Regions from separate parts of the Terrabacter sp. C0L_2 genome, predicted to be linked through region 3. Evidence: riboswitches for the same ligand, from Rfam matches in the RefSeq annotation. Region 3 holds a riboswitch; each other region holds the start of a gene.
What was found. Region 3 has a riboswitch for cobalamin ahead of U5C87_RS16720 (SCO2322 family protein). Riboswitches for the same ligand answer to the same signal wherever they lie in the genome.
Positions count from the first base shown of each region.

Region 1: linked by a shared signal. The riboswitch ahead of U5C87_RS06225 (VWA domain-containing protein) and the one ahead of U5C87_RS16720 (SCO2322 family protein) in region 3 are both predicted to bind cobalamin.
Region 2: linked by a shared signal. The riboswitch ahead of cobN (cobaltochelatase subunit CobN) and the one ahead of U5C87_RS16720 (SCO2322 family protein) in region 3 are both predicted to bind cobalamin.
Region 4: linked by a shared signal. The riboswitch ahead of U5C87_RS06250 (CbtB domain-containing protein) and the one ahead of U5C87_RS16720 (SCO2322 family protein) in region 3 are both predicted to bind cobalamin.

Region 1 is NZ_CP143557.1:1,332,746-1,337,025, forward strand. Features, by position in the region: gene cobO (cob(I)yrinic acid a,c-diamide adenosyltransferase) at 1-281, opposite strand, end outside; gene U5C87_RS06225 (VWA domain-containing protein) at 281-2,335, opposite strand; cobalamin riboswitch at 2,393-2,518, opposite strand; gene U5C87_RS06230 (hypothetical protein) at 2,544-2,990, opposite strand; gene U5C87_RS06235 (hypothetical protein) at 3,022-3,684, opposite strand; gene cbiE (precorrin-6y C5,15-methyltransferase (decarboxylating) subunit CbiE) at 3,863-4,280, shown strand, end outside.
Region 2 is NZ_CP143557.1:1,343,001-1,347,280, reverse strand. Features, by position in the region: gene cobN (cobaltochelatase subunit CobN) at 1-2,718, opposite strand, end outside; cobalamin riboswitch at 2,759-2,892, opposite strand; gene U5C87_RS06285 (precorrin-3B synthase) at 2,932-4,062, shown strand; gene U5C87_RS06280 (precorrin-8X methylmutase) at 4,059-4,280, shown strand, end outside.
Region 3 is NZ_CP143557.1:3,627,610-3,631,889, reverse strand. Features, by position in the region: gene U5C87_RS16725 (energy-coupling factor transporter transmembrane component T) at 1-864, opposite strand, end outside; gene U5C87_RS16720 (SCO2322 family protein) at 880-1,638, opposite strand; cobalamin riboswitch at 1,731-1,882, opposite strand; gene U5C87_RS16715 (hypothetical protein) at 1,917-2,132, shown strand; gene U5C87_RS16710 (serine hydrolase domain-containing protein) at 2,129-3,496, shown strand; gene U5C87_RS16705 (DUF3043 domain-containing protein) at 3,538-4,116, opposite strand; gene U5C87_RS16700 (protein-L-isoaspartate O-methyltransferase family protein) at 4,217-4,280, opposite strand, start outside.
Region 4 is NZ_CP143557.1:1,337,262-1,341,541, reverse strand. Features, by position in the region: gene U5C87_RS06275 (precorrin-2 C(20)-methyltransferase) at 1-493, shown strand, start outside; gene U5C87_RS06270 (hypothetical protein) at 513-890, opposite strand; gene U5C87_RS06265 (DUF1905 domain-containing protein) at 920-1,210, shown strand; gene U5C87_RS06260 (hypothetical protein) at 1,220-1,627, opposite strand; gene U5C87_RS06255 (CbtA family protein) at 1,624-2,388, opposite strand; gene U5C87_RS06250 (CbtB domain-containing protein) at 2,411-2,617, opposite strand; cobalamin riboswitch at 2,649-2,824, opposite strand; gene U5C87_RS06245 (cobalt-precorrin-4/precorrin-4 C(11)-methyltransferase) at 2,875-3,648, opposite strand; gene cbiE (precorrin-6y C5,15-methyltransferase (decarboxylating) subunit CbiE) at 3,645-4,280, opposite strand, start outside.

The DNA of each region.
Region 1 (4,280 bases), 2.3 Mb from region 3:
GCGCCCATCTTGTGCCACTCCATCGGGCCGCCCCTGCCGGTCTCGCGGTGCAGCTCGGCGAGGGTCTCGACCGCGGTCTGCTCGCCGATGCGCCACTTCGCGCTCTTGACGAACTGGAACACCCCGACCGACCAGCCCTGGTTCCAGCCGCGCAGCGCGAGACCGAAGGCCGCGGTCGACTTGCCCTTGCCGTCGCCGGTGTTGACGATGACCAGCGGCCGGTTGCGTCGCTGGCGGGTGGTCAGGCCGTCCTCGGGGACGGTCGTCGGCTGCCCGCGCATCAGGCGGCCCGCCCGGTGCTCGCCCGCGCCGCGTCGACGATGGCGGAGGCCGCGAGCTCGCCGACGGCCAGGTGCTCGGCACCGAGGTGCTCGGCGAGACGGGCGGCGAGCCCGAGGCGGAAGCGCCCCGACTCGCAGTCGACGACGACGCTCTCCACGCCCTCGTGCCGCAGCACCCCCGCGGTGCGAGCAGCCCGCGCCAGCGCATCGGGGCCGCTCGTGGCCCGGCCGTCGGTGACGACGACGAGCAGCGCCCGCCGGTTCGGGTCGCGCAGCCGCTCCACCCGCAACGTGTCGTATGCCGTCTCGAGCCCTTCCGCGAGCGGCGTGCGTCCGCCGTGGGCGAGGTCGCGCAGCCGCCGGGCCGCGATGTCGATTGAGCCGGTCGGGGGCAGGGTGAGCTCGGCGCCCGCGCCGCGGAACGTCACGAGGCCCACCTTGTCGCGGCGCTGGTAGGCGTCGAGGAGCAACGAGAGCACGGCTGACTTCACCGCCTCCATGCGCTTGCGCGCGGCCATCGAGCCGGACGCGTCGACGCAGAGCAGCACGAGGTTGGACTCGCGGCCCTGGAGCACCGACCGGCGCAGGTCGCCGGGGAGCACGCGCAGCCGGTGCGTGTCCCGCCGGCGCGAGGCGGCGGCACGGATCGTCGCCGGCAGGTGGACCGGTCCGGTGCGGGCGCTCGTCGAGCCGACCCGCCGCCCGGTGCTCGTCAGGGCTGCCGAGCGGCGACCGGGGTCGCCGTGGCCGATGCCCTTGGCGCGCAGCAGCCTCGCGCGGTAGGGATCGTCCGCGGCACTGACGCCGGCCGTCGCGGGCGCGCCGGCGGGAGCCTCCGTCGGCGCTGTCCCACCGTCGTCGCCCCGGTCGCCTCCGTCGGCCCGCTGCGGCTGCTCGTCCGACGTGCTCGGCTGCGCCTCGCCGTCGGTCCCGCCTTCGCCGTCGCCCTTGTCGTCGCCCGGATCGCGATCAAGGTCGGGATCGGGGTCGGGCTCCGGCTCGTCGTCGCCGAGCAGCTGGTCGAGGAGGTCCTCGTCGAGGCCGGGGGAGTCGAAGGGGTTGCGCCGGCGGCGGTGCGGCAGGGCCAGGCGCGCCGCGGCGCGGACGTCGGCGACGGTGACGCTCGTGCGCCCGGACCAGGCGGCGTGGGCGACGGCGGCGCGAGCGGTGACGATGTCGGCGCGCAGTCCGTCCACCTCGAACCCGGCGCAGACGGTGGCGATCTTCGTCAGCATCGCGTCGGTCAGGGTCACGGCGCCCACGCGTGAGCGCGCGTCGGCGATGCGTCGGCGCAGTGCCTCCTGGTCGTCCTCGAACCGGGCCACGAAGGCAGCCGGGTCGCCGTCGAAGGCCAGCCGACGGCGTACGACCTCGGCGCGCAGCGCGGGCTCCCGAGGGGCGGCGACCTCGACGGTCAGCCCGAACCGGTCGAGCAGCTGCGGGCGCAGCTCGCCCTCCTCGGGGTTCATCGTGCCGACGAGCACGATGCGGGCCGCGTGCGACACCGAGACGCCGTCGCGCTCGACGGTGTTGCGGCCCATCGCCGCGGCGTCGAGCAGCAGGTCGACGAGGTGGTCGTGGAGCAGGTTCACCTCGTCGACGTAGAGGATGCCACGGTTCGCGGCCGCCAGCAGGCCGGGCTGGTAGGCCGTCTCGCCGCGTCCCAGCGCCCGCTCGAGGTCGAGCGACCCGACGACGCGGTCCTCGGTCGCGCCGATCGGCAGCTCGACCAGGCGTGCGGGGCGCCGGTCGATCCCGGAGTCGTCGGCGTGGGGACCGTCGGGGCACCCGGCGCCGTCACCCGGCGCGCAGCCGAAACGGCAGCCGGCCACGACCTGCTGGTGCGGCAGCACGGCAGCGAGGCCGCGCACCATGGTCGACTTCGCCGTGCCCTTCTCGCCGCGCACGAGGACGCCGCCGACATCCGGCGAGACCGCGGTCAGGACGAGCGCCAGGGCCAGGTCTTCCGAGCCGACGACCGCCGAGAAGGGGAAGGTGTCAGGTGGGGAGTCCTGCCGGACAAGGGTTTTCGAGTCGTTCGAGCCGTCGCGCATAGGACTGCGAGCCTCCTGCGGGTGCCTCGCCCGCGTCGGTGGACCGGACGCGCCCGGCGGGCGCGACCAGCGACGGGAGATGCCCTGGCTTCCCCCGACCGGGTGGTCTGAGGTTCACAGTGGCGGGACCGCTCCGGATTTGCACCGGATTCCTCTCCAGTCGCCATCGCGCAGTCTGCCAGACGACGGGCGGCGCGGCGCGGCGGTGTCAGCCCTGGCGGTCGGGTCGAGGGCGGTCGGGTCCACGGCGGTCGCCGATGATGCGGACCTGCAGGCGCGGCGACCGGGCCTCCAGCGACCACCGGGGCACGTACCAGCGCGGCGCAGGGAGGAAGAGGCCGCCCCACAGGCTGATGACGAGCCCGACGAGCAGGAGCGGGACGAACGCGAGCGCGCCCTTCTGGGCCCCGTCGTCGTAGCCGCGCAGCCCGGCGGTCGCTGCGAGCACGAGCGCGACGCCCGGCAGCCAGAAGAGGATCGCGGACTCCTGGAGGCGGTCGTTCACCCACCAGCGGGCCGCGTCGGTGCGGCCCAGGCGCGACCAGACGACGAGTCCGAGCAGGGCCACGGCGACGACCACGAGGGCGTAGTCCACGAGGAGCCCTGCGGACCGGTCGAGTGCACCAGGGACGACGCCCGTGCGGTGCATGACCATCGCCCCTGTCGTGTCGTCGGCGAGGGCGATCCTACGCGCGGCGGTGCGCGGGCAGCGTCGCGACGAGCGACTCCCAGATGCTCTCCGCCGACGTGCCGGTCAGGACCGGCGCGTGGGGGTAGCCGTCGACCCGCAGCAGGCCCGCCGGGGTGTCGAGCCAGCTGAGCTGCTCGGTCTGCGTGCTGCCCGTCCGGCTGTCCGCGACGTCGACGACGCACAGTCGCCACGCCCCCGTCAGGAGGCTCTGCGCGACGTCCGGCCACCGACCGGCCGCCCTCGCGACGTCGGCCGCGGGCCTCGGGCGGTCCGACGGCGCGGGACCCACGAGCGCGTCCAGGTCGCTGCGGTCGACGGGGCCTGCACGGCCTTCGAGCAGGGGGCGCGGCTGCAGCATCGTGAGCCGGGCGACGGTCGCGGGCAGGAACGCGACGTCGACGTCGACGAGGTCGATCCCCTGCGCCCCGAGGTCGACGACGATCGTGCTGGTGCGGTCGACCCAGCCGTGGTGCAGCAGGACCGAGGCCGGGGTGCCGACCTCGACCGCCACCTGGGCATGGGGGTCCGCGCCGGAGTCGAGGCGCGCGAGCGCGTCCGCCACGTCGGCTTGCGTGCCGAGGCCGCGGCGTCCCGGGGACGCGTCGCAGTGCGGCGCGCCTGACTCGCGCGCAGCCGTGGTCGAGAAGTTCGTGTGCATGCTGACTGGCCCCGTCCCCCAGGGATATCTCCGTGACGGCCCACCCCCCAGTGGACCCGGAGCCCATCATGGAGGATGTAGTCGCCCCTGCGGCGCGAAACGGACATCTCGTTTTGCCGAGAGGTTCACGCCGGGACGGCAGGAGCAGCGTCCGCAACACCCGGCTAGGGTCACCGGCGTGGCTTCGATCCAGGACGCGAGCAGCATCGACGGTGCGGTGACGGCGGGCCGTCCACCGGTGCTCGAGGTGGTCGGGGTCGGCGCGTCGGGGGTCGACTCGCTGGATGCCACGTGCCGGCGGCTGGTCGACGAGGCCCAAGTCGTCATCGGGGGCGAGCGGCACCTCGCCATGCTCGAGGCGCGGCCCGACCGTCGGCTCGTGCCGTGGCCGTCACCCCTCCTCCCTCGGCTGAGCGGCCTGCTCGCCGAGCTCGGCTCCCAGCGCGTCGTGGTGCTCGCGAGCGGTGACCCGCTCGTGTCGGGGATCGGCTCCACCCTCCTGCGCGAGCTCGGCGCGGACGCCGTGCGCATCCACCCCGGCGTCTCGTCGGTCGCCCTGGCCAGAGCCCGGATGGGTTGGGCCGCAGAGGAGTCCG
Region 2 (4,280 bases), 2.3 Mb from region 3:
CATCTCGTCCCAGCGAGGCCGGACGCCGAGCAGCGCCAGCACCTCGGCGATGTCGTCGCCCGACGTGCGCATCGCCGACGTGCCCCAGACCGACAGGCCCACCGAGCGCGGCCACTCGCCGGTGTCGGCGCGGTGCCGGGCGAGCAGGTCGTCGGCGAGCCGCTGTCCGGTCTCCCAGGCGAGCCGGCTCGGGATCGCCTTGGGGTCGACGGAGTAGAAGTTGCGGCCGGTGGGCAGCACGTTGACGAGGCCGCGCAGGGGCGAGCCGGACGGACCGGCCGGCACGTAGCCCCCGTCGAGGGCGTGCAGCACCGCGTCGATCTCGCCTGTCGTCGCCCGCAGCCGCGGGACGACCTCGCGACACGCGAAGGCCAGCGAACGGCATACGCCCTCGGTGTCGACCTGCGGGAGGTCACTCAGCTGGTCGGCGACGATCCCGGAGACGGCGCTCTCCTGCCAGCCGGCCTCGGCGAGGGCCGCGACGAGCGCGACGGCCTGCTCCTCGGCGTCGTCGACGGACGAGCGCTCGGACTGCCCCTCACTCAGCCCGAGCGCCGTCCGGAGTCCAGGCACCGCGCCGACGGCGCCGGCGAAGACCTGGTTGGCCCGCAGGATCGCGAGCACGAGGTTGGCGAGGCCCTCCCCCTCGGGGGCCTCGCCGAGGACGTGGAGGCCGTCGCGGATCTGGACGTCCTTGACCTCGCAGAGCCAGCCGTCGACGTGCATGACGAACTCGTCGAAGGCGTCGTCGTCGGGACGCTCGTCGAGCCCGAGGTCGTGGTGCATCTGCGCGGCCTGGATGAGCGTCCAGATCTCCGCGCGCAGGGCCGGCGCCTTGGCCGGGTCCATGACCGAGACGTTGCCGTACTCGTCGAGCAGCTGCTCGAGGCGCGCGATGTCGCCGTAGGACTCGGCGCGCGCCATCGGCGGCACGAGGTGGTCGACGATCGTCGCGTGGGCGCGGCGCTTGGCCTGGCTGCCCTCGCCGGGGTCGTTGACGAGGAACGGGTAGACGAGCGGGATGGAGCCGATCGTCGCGTCGGGTCCGCACGCTGCGGAGAGTGCGAGGTTCTTGCCCGGGAGCCACTCGAGGTTGCCGTGCTTGCCCATGTGGACGATCGCGTGGGCGCCGAACTCCGCCTCGAGCCAGTCGTAGACGGCGAGGTAGTGGTGGGTCGGCGGGAGGTCGGGGTCGTGGTAGATCGCGATGGGGTTCTCGCCGAAGCCGCGCGGCGGCTGCACGAGGATGACGACGTTGCCGGCGCGCAGGCTCGCGGCGACGAGCTCGCCCTCGGCGTCCGTGTGCCGGTCGACGAAGACCTCGCCCGGCGCCTCGCCCCAGTGCTTCGTGACGGCGTCGCGCAGCGCGGCAGGCAGCGCGGCGAAGTGCTCGCGGTAGCGGGCGGCGGGGATCCGCACCGGCTGGCCGGTCAGCTGCTCCTGCGTCAGCCAGTCCTCGTCCTGGCCGCCGGCCTCGATGAGCGCGTGGATCAGGGCGTTGCCGGCCGTGGTGTCGGCGGTCTCGCCGTCGACGGGCTCGAGCGGCCCGGTGCCGGGGATGTCGCCCGGGGCGCCGAGGTCGTAGCCGGCGTCGCGCATGGCGCGGAGCAGCCGGACGATCGAGACCGGGGTGTCGAGGCCCACGGCGTTGCCGATGCGCGAGTGCTTCGAGGGGTACGCCGACAGCACGATCGCGATGCGACGCTCACGGGTCGGGGTGTGCCGGAGGCGGGCGTGGTTCACGGCGAGCGTCGCCAGTCGCGCGCAGCGCTCAGGGTCGGGGACATAGTGCGGCAGTCCGTCGCCGTCGATCTCCTTGAAGGAGAACGCGCCCCCGATGATCCGACCGTCGAACTCGGGCACCGCGACCTGCGTCGCGACGTCGAGCGGGCTCATCCCGTCGTCGCTCGCGGCCCACTGCTCGCGGCTCCACGTCAGGCACAGCCCCTGGATGATCGGCACGTCGAGGGCCGCGAGGGCCTGCACGTCCCAGGCCTCGTCGTCCTCGCCGGCACTCGCAGTGCCGGGCTTCGTGCCGCCGGCGGCGAGCACGGTCGTGACGAGGACGTCGTATGCCGTGAGGTGCTCGAGCAGGTCGGCCGGCGCCTCGCGCAGCGACGACACGTGCACCGGCACGCCGATGCCACCGGCGACGTCGACCGCGTCGGCGAGCGCGTGGACGTAGGCGGTGTTCTCTGCCGCGAACTGGGCGCGGTAGAAGAGGATCCCGACGCGCGGGCGGGGAGTGTCGCCCGCGGCGTCGGAAATCTGGGTGGCCGCGGGCTCGGGGCGGTCGAGCACGCCCCAGGCCGGCAGCGGGGCCGGCGGCTCGAAGCCCTCGCCGGTCATGAGCAGCGTGTCGCCGAGGAAGGCGTGCAGCTCGCGCAGGTTCGCGGCCCCGCCCTCGGCGAGGTAGCGGTGGGCCTCGGCGACGACACCGGGCGCGACGGTCGAGAGGTCCATGAGCGAGGCGTTCGGGGTCTGCTCCCCGCCGAGCACCACCATCGGCTTGCCGGCGCCCCGGATCCGGCGGAAGCCGTCGCAGAGGTCCTGGGGGCCGCCGAGGATGCGGGCCACGACGATGTCGGCAGCCTCGATCGCCTCGGCCATCGAGGTGTGGCCGGGTCGCGACGGGTTGGCGAGCAGGTAGTCGGCACCGCTGCCGCGGGCACACAGCAGGTCGGTGTCAGACGTCGAGAGCAGCGCGATGCGCGTCACTGGAACTCCTCGGCGGGGTATCCGCGCCCCGCGGTCGAAAGGAAACGAAGCGCTGCCGGCAGTTCCTGACTCACCGCCTCCCTCACGGGTGGCGGCTCACAGTGGCGGGACCGTCCCGGATTCTCACCGGGTTCCTGGGTCGACGACGCTGGGCCCACCATAGCCCGAGACGGGCGCCTTGACGACGCGAGGTCCGGGCCTATCCTGTGCCGCGTGACCGCCCCGACGAGCCGACCGCGCCCGGCAGCCGACGCCTGCCCGGGTGTCGCTCGACCGTTCTCGGCGGCTGACGGCTCCATCGTGAGGCTGCGTCCGGCGGCCCGACCGGTGCCAGTGACGGCCCTGCGGTCACTTATCGATCTCGTTGCAGGAGAGGCAGATCCGGCGATCCAGCTGACGTCGCGCGCCGCGCTGCAGCTGCGTGGTCTGCCTGACCCGCTGCCGCCTGTGACCGTCGCCGCGATCCGGGCCACGGGGCTCGTCCCGTCGGACACCCACGAGCTCGTCCGCAACGTCGTCGCGTCCCCGCTCTCGGGCCTCGACGGTGTCGGTCGGTGCGACGTGCGGCCCCTCGTGACCGACCTCGACCACGCCGTGTGCTCCGATCCCCGGCTGTCGGGCCTGGGCGGACGCTTCCTCTTCATCGTCGACGACGGACGTGGCGACGTCAGCGGCATGACCGCCGACCTCGCCTTCGTCGCCACCGGGCCGGACCGCGGCGTCGTCCTCGCCGGCGGCAGCGGCCACGGCTGGGACGTGTCGCTCGACGAGACGGTGGACCTGATCGTCCGCCTGGCGCGCGAGTTCGTCGACCGCGCCGGCGGCGACGAGTCGGTCTGGCACGTCGACGATCTCGCCGACCCGCTCGGTCCCGAGCGCACCGCCGTGGCGACACGCAGCCCCGCTTCCCCGCCCCCGTTGGGAGCGGTCGGTGAGCACGCGGTGGTCGGCGTGCCACTGGGGCTGCTCCGGCCCGACCACGTCGACGCCCTCGCCCGCGCGACCGATGCCGTACGCGTGACGCCGTGGCGCTCGCTCGTCGTCGAGCGGGGCGCAGCCCTCCTCCCCGAGCTCGAGACGGCGGGCTTCGCGACGCACAGCGGGTCGCCGTGGCACCGGCTGCACGCCTGCACCGGCCTGCCCGGCTGCTCGCGCTCGACCCTCGACACCCGAGCGCTCGCTCGTGAGCTCGCCCCCGTGCTGCCCGCGGGGCGCCTTCCCGTCCACATCAGCGGGTGCGAGCGCCGGTGCGGGACGCCCGCGACGGCCTACGTCGACCTGCTCGCGCCGCCCTCGCTCGAGGCAGCCCTGACCACGATCCACGCCATCCCGGAGCCCAGATGAGCACGCCACCGACCCGGCGCTACGACTACGAGACGGACGGGGCGGAGATCTACCGCAGGTCGTTCGCGACGATCCGCGCCGAGGCCCGCCTCGACCACCTCGCCGAGGACGCTCGCGTCGTCGCCGTGCGCATGGTGCACGCGAGCGGCGACGTCGACCTGACCGAGCACATCGCCGTGCACCCCGGCCTCGTGGCCGCGGCCCGCTCCGCCCTGCGG
Region 3 (4,280 bases):
CGAGCGGTGGTCCCGCGAGGCCCCCACGAGCAGGCTCGACCCCGAGAGCACGGCGCCGAGCACGAGGACCGGCAGCCCGAGCACCCCGCCGGCCGAGGAGTCGAGCAGGCCGTAGAGACCGGCGAGGACGCCGACGAGACCGGCGAGCGCGAGCCCCGTCGCCGCGCGACGGCTCGTCGTGGTCGACCGGACCGCGCGACCGTAGCCCCGGGACTCCATCGACGCGGCCAGGCCGAGCGAGCGCTCGAACGCCGTCTCGAGCACGGGCACCGTGAGGCGCGCCATCTCCCGCAGGCCACGGCCGTCGCGGCCGCGCAGGGTGCGCGCAGCGCGCACGTCGCGGGCGTCGGTGAGCAGCTGCGGCGCGAACGTCAGGCCCACGACGACAGCCGTCCCGACGTCGTAGAGCGTGGCGGGGAGGTAGCGCAGCAGGCGGCGCGGGCTCGCGAGCGCGTTGGCCGCCCCGAGGCACGCGAGGACCGCGGCGAGACGCAGGGCGTCGTACGCGGCATACAGCAGCGACTCGAGCGTGACGGTGCCGCCGATGCGCACGGCGGCCGCCCAGTCCGGCAGCGGGACGCTGGGCAGGGTGAGCACGACCGTCTCGCCGACGATCCCGTTGCCGAGCAGCGCGGTCATGACGACGCGGAAGGCGACGACGACCGCGCCGATGACGAGGAAGGCCGGCAGCGGGTTGACGGTCGCGGGGTCACGGCGTTCGGAGACGACGAGGACGCAGACCCCGATGACGAGGAGCAGCAGGACCGGGTTGGTCGTGCGCGACGCGGCCGTGGCGAGCCCCAGACCCCACAGCCACCAGGCTGCGGGGTGCTGGAGGCGGGCCTTGTGCCGGGGCCGCGTCACGCTGGCCGGTGCTCCTCAGCCGTCCTGCCGGGCGCGCGACCGCGACCGCACGAGCAGGTAGCCGATGAGGGCGAGCAGGACCAGGCCGGCGATGACGTATGCCGCCACCGTCCCACCCGAGGTGCCCGACGCCGGCGTCGTGGTGACGTCGCCGGCCGTGGCTGCCGCGGGGGTGGTCGCTCCCGCTGACGGGGTTGCGGAGGGGGTGCTCGCCGGGGCCGCGATGGTCACGGGCTGGTCGGCGGCCTTGGCCTCGGGGGAGACCTCCTTGACTGCTCCGCCGCAGTCGGTCGTCGGGTAGCCGGCGACGCCGCAGACCAGGCCCTTCTCGGTGCGCACGTCGCCGGCGGTGGCGAGCACGGCCGCGCTCGTGGCGTCCGCGGCGACGACGGCACACAGCGCCTTGGGCTCGGGCGGGGTCGCGCCGTCGGCGGCGTCGGCCGGGCGGCCGAAGTCGACGACGAGACCGACGCGCTTCTTGCCCGCCTCGGCCGGCGTGCTGCCGCAGACCTGGTCGAAGGTGAGCACGGCGCGCGGGTAGCGGGTCGAGGCCTCGTCGGCGACGGCGAAGCGCCAGCCGTCCACGCTGCCGTCCTTGGGGACCGTCTGGTCCGGGCCCTTCTGCGCGAAGGTCCACGCGCCGTCGGCGAGCTGGTAGAAGCCCCAGTAGCGGTAGGCGGCGGCCTGGGCGGGCGCGACCGTCAGGGCGGACAGCGCCGCCGCGACGAGCGCGACGAGGACGACCCGGAACGGGGCACGACGGACAAGGGACACGGTTTCCTCCTCGCGGTCGGACACCATGTCGGGTCTGCTGGCTGACGCCGGCCCGGCGGGGTGACTCCGGTCCGCATTCCACGACAGACTGACAAAGGAGCCGGTAGGACGCGGGTTTTCCGACTGGTCACCCAGGGCCGGCTGGCGGCAGGGAGTGGCTTCACGGTTGCGGGTCAGCGCCGGAGTCTCACCGGCTTGCCCCATCGTCCTTCGGGTAAGGCGAACCGTCGCACGGCGGGCGGCCGCCCGTCAAACGAGCAGCCAACTAGGGTGTCGGCATGAGCGCTGACTGGTCCTGGCTGTTCCTCGACGCCCACGGCAACCCGATGGAGGGGGAGGGCCTGACCACCACGGGCTTCCCGACCCAGAGCGACGCCGAGAGCTACCTCGGGGAGTCGTGGCGTGAGCTGCTCGACGCCGGGGTCGAGGCCGTCACGCTGCGCGAGAACGACGCCGTCGTCTACGGCCCGATGAGCCTCCGGGCGGCGGAGTGAGCGCGTCCGCGACCGGCACGACCGGCACGGGCCTGTCGGCCGGGCTGGAGCGGGACCTGCTCGCGCGCGTCGTGACGGCGCAGCGCTCGTGGCGCTCGCCCGGCGTCAGCGTCGGCGTCGTCCGGGACGGACACCTCGTCTGGTCGGCGCACGTGGGGTCCGCCCGTCTCGGGACCCGCCCTGCCCCGGCGACCGACGACACGCAGTTCATGATCGGCTCGGTGACCAAGACGTTCACGGCGCTGACCGTCATGTCGCTGCGCGACGAGGGCCGGTTGTCGCTCGACGACACGCTCGAGACGTACCTGCCGGGCACAAGGCATGGCCGGGTTCCCGTGCGGCAGATGCTCGCCCACGCCTCCGGCCTGCAGCGCGAGCCCGTCGGCAACATCTGGGAGAGCCTCGAGGCGCCCGAGCGCGAGGAGTTCCTCGCCGGGGTCGAGCAGGCCGAGCAGGTGCTCCCCGGGCACCACGCCTTCCACTACTCCAACCTCGCCTACGGCCTGCTCGGTGCGGTCGTCGAGCGCGTCACCGGACAGGAGTGGGAGCACGTCGTGCGCGAGCGGGTGCTGGAGCCGCTGGGGCTGACCCGCACCGGGCTCGCCCCCGCCGACGATCGCGCCCTCGGTTACCAGGTCGACCCCTATGCCGGCACCGCGCGCGAGGAGCCGCTCTTCAGCCTGGGCGCGACGGCTCCCCTCGGCGGGCTGTGGTCGAGCGTCGCCGACATGGCTCGCTACGCCGCCTACGTCGCGCGGCCCGACGACCGGGTCGTGCGTCCCGAGACGGTCGAGGAGATGTGCCGGCCGCTCATCATGACCGACGTCGACGGCTGGAGCGGCGCCTACGGCCTCGGCTTCGGCATGGGCCGACGCGGCGACCGCGTCTACGTCGGGCACGGGGGCGCGATGCCGGGCTTCCTCACCGGCCTGCGAGTGCGGCGGGCGGACGGTGTCGGCGCCGTCGTCTTCGCCAACGCGACGTCCGGAGCGCTGACGCTCGGGCTCGCCACCGACCTCGTCGAGGCCGTCGTCGAGGCCGAGCCCACTCTCGCCGCGGCGTGGGTGCCCGAGGTGGAGCAGCCGGCCCTCGCGGAGCTGCTCGGCCTGTGGTGGTCCGAGGGGTCGCCGATCACGTTCTTCGTCCGCGACGGCGAGCTGTGGTCGCGCTTGTCCGACGACGAGCCGCTCTCCGAGACGCGCTACGCCGCCGAGGGAGCAGACCGCTTCCGGGCCGTGGCCGGTCGCGAGCGGGGCGAGGTCCTCGAGGTCGTCCGGTCAGCGGACGGGTCGGTCGACAAGCTCTACTTCGCGACGTACGCCGTAACGCGGGCGCCGCTGTCGTTCGCCGAGCTCCAGGGCTGAGCCTGGGGCTCGGCCCGGCGGACAGCCTCAAGCAGAGAGGCTCAGGCCGGGTGCTCGCCGCGGGCGACCTGCGGCTTCGGCATGCGGGTGCGGCGCATCTGGAAGGCGCGCATGATCGCGTACCACGCGTCGCCCTTCTCGGCCCCGCCGAACTTGTCCTCGACCTTGCGACGCGTCCGGCGCCACATCAGCACGGCGTCGCCGATGGCCACGAGGATGAGGCCGTAGACGAGCACGAAGACCAGGAGCAGCGCCCAGTTGGTGCGCACGAAGCTGAGCAGCAGCACGATGAGCATGATCGGCAGCATGAACTCGCCGATGTTCCAGCGGGCGTCGACCGTGTCGCGGATGAAGCGGCGGCGGGGGCCCTTGTCGCGGGCGGGGAGGTACTTCTCCTCGCCCGTCATCATGCCGGCCCGCTGCTTGGCCATCGCCTCACGGCGGGCCGCCTTGTCCTGCGCTCCGGCCGCCTTGCGGTCGGTGACGATGAGCGGACGCTTGTTGAGGGCCTCCTGCTCGCGCCGCTTGGGCGTGGGCCGGTTCTTGGCACCGGGGCGCGCCGGGTCGGTCGTGACCGTGGTGGCGAGCTCGTCGTTGAGGGTCTTCTTGCGTCCGAACACGTGCACACTCTAAGCCGAAGCGGGTCCCGGCCCTGCATCGCGGCCACGGCCACACGGCATACGACCGCGTCCGCTACCACCCACGACCGCGTCCGAGCGCTCAGGTCGTGCTGCCGGGCGCGGAGCGCAGCGGCACGAACCGGTAGTGCCCGTGCCGGCTCGTC
Region 4 (4,280 bases), 2.3 Mb from region 3:
GGACGCCGGGGTCTTCGGCATGGCGTCGGCGGTGTTCGAGGCAGCCGAGACCCACGGCTACGCCGGCGTGCCGGTGCGCGTGCTCCCGGGGCTGACGGCAGCCCAGGCGGTCGCCGCCCGTGCGGGTGCGCCGCTCGGCGGCGACTTTGCCGTCATCTCGCTCTCGGACCGGCTCAAGCCGTGGGCCGTCATCGAGCGGCGGCTCCGCGCGGCCGCCGCAGCCGACCTCGTCGTGGCGCTCTACAACCCGGCCTCACGCTCGCGCACCGAGCAGATCGCCCGCGCCCGGGAGGTCTTCCTCGAGGAGCGCGACCCCGAAACGATCGTCGTCGTCGGCCGTGACGTCGGCCGGGCCGAGGAGTCGTTGACGGTGACGACCCTGGCCGGCCTCGACCCCGCCACGATCGACATGCTGTGCCTCGTCATGGTCTGTGCCTCCGGCACCCGCGTCACCGACGCCGGCCAGGTGTGGACGCCACGCTTCGTGCCGTGACGGTCTCACCGGCTGACGGTCACGGCCCCCCGTAGGCGATCTGGATGAAGAAGAGGACGAAGAGGGCGACCACGACCAGCACGCTGCCCACGAGCACCGCGACGAGGTAGCCGCGCGCGAGCGGCCGCGCCCGAGGCCGGCCGAGCGCGACGAGCGCGACCACGACCCCGACGAGCAGCGTCGCGAGGGGCACCTCCCTGCCGATCCGCACGAAGAGACTCAGACCCACCACCCAGACGAGATGGGCGACACCGACGAGCCTCCCCGTCCGGGACGCCCGCCGACGGTCCGCCGCGGAGAGGGGCCGCGTCGACGTCTGCCTCGCGCCCGCCGGCGCTGTCGGCCAGCGGTAGCCGTCATGCGCCGGCGGCAGGGCCGGCTCGTCGCTGCTGCTCATCGACGCAGTGTGCCTGCCATCCTGTCGGCATGGAGCTGGATTTCGAAGGATCCGTCTACCAGTGGCGGGGACCATCGCCCTACTTCTTCGTGCGCGTCCCGGAGCCCGAGGCCGAGGCACTGCACGACGTCGCCCACGTCAGCTACGGCTGGGGCATGATCCCCGTGACCGCACGCGTGGGTCGCACCGAGTGGACGACATCCCTGTGGCCCAAGGACGGCGGCTACATCGTCCCCCTCAAGGACGCCGTGCGCCGAGCCGAGGACATCGAGGACGGCGACGTCATCGGCATCGGGCTCGACGTGCGCGCCGACCTGTGACGCGACGCGTCAGACCGCCGACCAGGTCAGCGACAGCCCGCTCGGCGCGAACGCACGCTCCGCGACCTCCGCACCGGGCTCGGCGACACCCGGTCCACCCTGCCTGACCCAGCCGCTGATCGCGTCGACCGACCCGTCGTCGAGGACGGCGCGCACCCACACGGGGCGACCTCCCGCCCGGCGCCCCACGGCGGACGGCGTCACGACGACGACGTTCGACTCGTCGCACGCGAGCAGGCACCCGCTGCGCAGCACCCGAGCGCGTCCCCGGGTGCCGACCTCGAGGCGGGCGAGCAGCCCGTCGTGGTCGACCCCGGGGTGTTTGCTCTCCGTGCCGCAGCAGCAGTCCCGGCACACGCGCACGATGCACGTGCGCTCGGGATCGTCGTCAGGACAAGGGCTTTCGTATGCCGTCACGCCGGCACGGGCGCGCCAGTGTCCGCACGCACGTCGTCGGGTCGGGCGGCACCGGCCCGCTCCAAGAGCAGCCCGAACGCGAGTCCGAGCGTCAGCCACAGGGCAGCGAGCTGCGCGAGGGATGCGAGACGGAAGTCCCAGACCAGGTCGGCCGGCACGTCGGGGGGCACCTGGTCCGGCGTCCCTGGCACGAAGGCCATCACGAGTCCGACGAGGAGGACTACGGCCGCGATGTCGAGGGCCCAGCGCGTCGACGGCGCCGTCACGCGTCCGGCCAGCCACCTGTCGAGAGCCGGCACGACGACCGTGATCGCCACTCCGAGAAGGAGGGTGACGGCATACAGCATCGTGCGTCGTCCGACGGTCGACGGGTCACCGACGGCGGGTGGGTTGGCCGGGATCTTCAGCGCCGGAAGGAGACTCACCGCTGCGAAGCCGATAGCGGCCAGCACGAGCGCGCGACCGAAGTCACCGCTCCCCGGCAGCCGGTCCCGCATCCGGGCGAAGACGACGGCGAACACGACACCGACGGCCACGCCGACGACGACTGCGGTGACGGCGCCGCCGACGACCTGCGCGGCACGCGACACGAGGGGCTCGTCGCCGCCGTGCATCGGCAGGCCGGCGGACTGTCCCCCGTGCATCCCGCGCCGGTCCTCGATGACGAGGGCCCGACGGATGACCGGTTCGACGACGAGCCAGATGACGACCGCGGCCGCGAGGCCGGCGAGCACGCCGGCAAGGACCCCGCGCCGAAGCACGGAGCCGAAGCTCAGACCCACCTCAGTGGCAGGGGACGCCGAGAGCGTGACGCGCGTCGTGCGTCAGCTCGTGGAGCATCTGCGCAGCAGGTGCACTGAGCAGCGCACCGTTCTCCTGCGAGACGAAGTAGAGGGCGAAGACCGCGAACGCGAGCAGGGCCCATGCCCAGACGGGGACGCGGACGGCGGAGACGGACTGGGTGGCGGGAGCCGATGCAACGGTGGTCATGGCGAATTGACCCTTTCTTTCCATGCCTCGTGGACAGATCATCGCCGCAGCCGGTCTCCTGGCTTCCAGATCGTCACGCCTCCCCAGCCTTCCCGGCGACCTGAGGTCACCAGTGGCGAACGATGGGGTCTTGCTCCCTGGTCACAGTGGCGAGGACCACGTCGGAATCACACCGACTTCCCGTGCACTGCGGCACTCGCATCCTGACACAGCCGATGGCCCGGCGCCATGGGGACCCGCCGCCCGGGCCGAAACCCTCACTCTCGCGGCGTGTTTCGCGCAAGGCCCCTGATGCGTGTGCCGTAGAGGTGCGACTCGACGAAGTCGTCGCTGTCGCGCGCGCCCAGGGCGTGGCCCACGAGGATGACCGCCGCCTGGCGCAGACCGGCGTCCTCGACCCGGTCCGCGATGTCGCCGACCCTGCCCCGCAGGACGAGCTGGTCGGGCTGCTCGGCGTTGGCGACGACGACCACGGGGCAGTCGTCTCCGTAGTCCTCGACGAGGGTGGCCATGAGCTCGCGCGTGCGGCGGATCGCGAGGTGCAGCACCAGGGTGGCCCGCGACCGGGCGAAGTGCGCCAGCGACTCCGTCTCGGGCATCTGCGTGGAGTCGCGGTGCGCGCGCGTCAGCACCACCGACTGGGCCACCTCGGGCACGGTGAGCTCGCGCCCGACGAGCGCCGCCGCGGCGGCGTAGGCAGGCACGCCCGGCGTGACGTCCCACGGCACACCGGCCCGGTCGAGCCTCCGCGTCTGCTCGGCGATCGCGGAGTAGAGCGACGGGTCGCCGGAGCACAGACGGGCGACGTCGTGACCGGCCTCGTGCGCGCGCACGCAGCGCTCGGTGATGGCGTCGAGGTCGAGGTGCTGCGTGTCGACGAGCTCGGCCCCGTCGGGGCAGTGCGCCAGCACCTCGGCCCCGATGTACGTGCCGGCGTAGAGACAGACCTGCGACTCGCTGACCATCCGGACGGCACGAAGGGTGAGCAGGTCGGCGGCACCCGGGCCGGCTCCGATGAAGTGCACGGTCACGACTGGTCCTCCGGATCCGATTGGGGCACAGGCTTCTCCACCGACCACTGCACGATCGATCGGGCTGGCTTCCAGCCGTGGAGGTTCCCGATGGTGTCGAGGTCCTCGACGGCGATCCTCGTCATCGACCCGCCGAGGCGGCCGCGCGCCTCGTGCAGCAGCACCTCGGTCTCGACGGTGACGCCGTGGACGACGAGCCGCCCTCCCGGCGCCAGCGCCTGCCAGCAGGCGTCGATGAGGTCGGCGCTCGCCCCGCCACCGACGAAGACGGCGTCGGGCCGCGGCAGCGTCGCCACGGCGTCCGCGGACGCGCTCTCGACAACGCGCAGCCCCGGCACCCCGAGAGCTCGTGCGTTGCGGCGCACCCGCTCGGCCCGGACGGGGTCGCGCTCGACGGCGTGCACCTCGTTGCGCGGGTGCTGGCGGGCGAACTCGATGCCGACCGACCCGGCACCCGCCCCGAGGTCCCACAGCACGTCGCCCGGCTGGGGCGCCAGGTGCGCCAGCGCGGCGGCCCGCACCACCCGCTTGGTCAGCTGCCCGTCGTGGTCGTATGCCGTCTCGCCAAGTCCCGGGACGAGCGACCTCGCGCTCCTGCCGGGGTGCGCCTCGCACTCGACGCAGACGAGGTG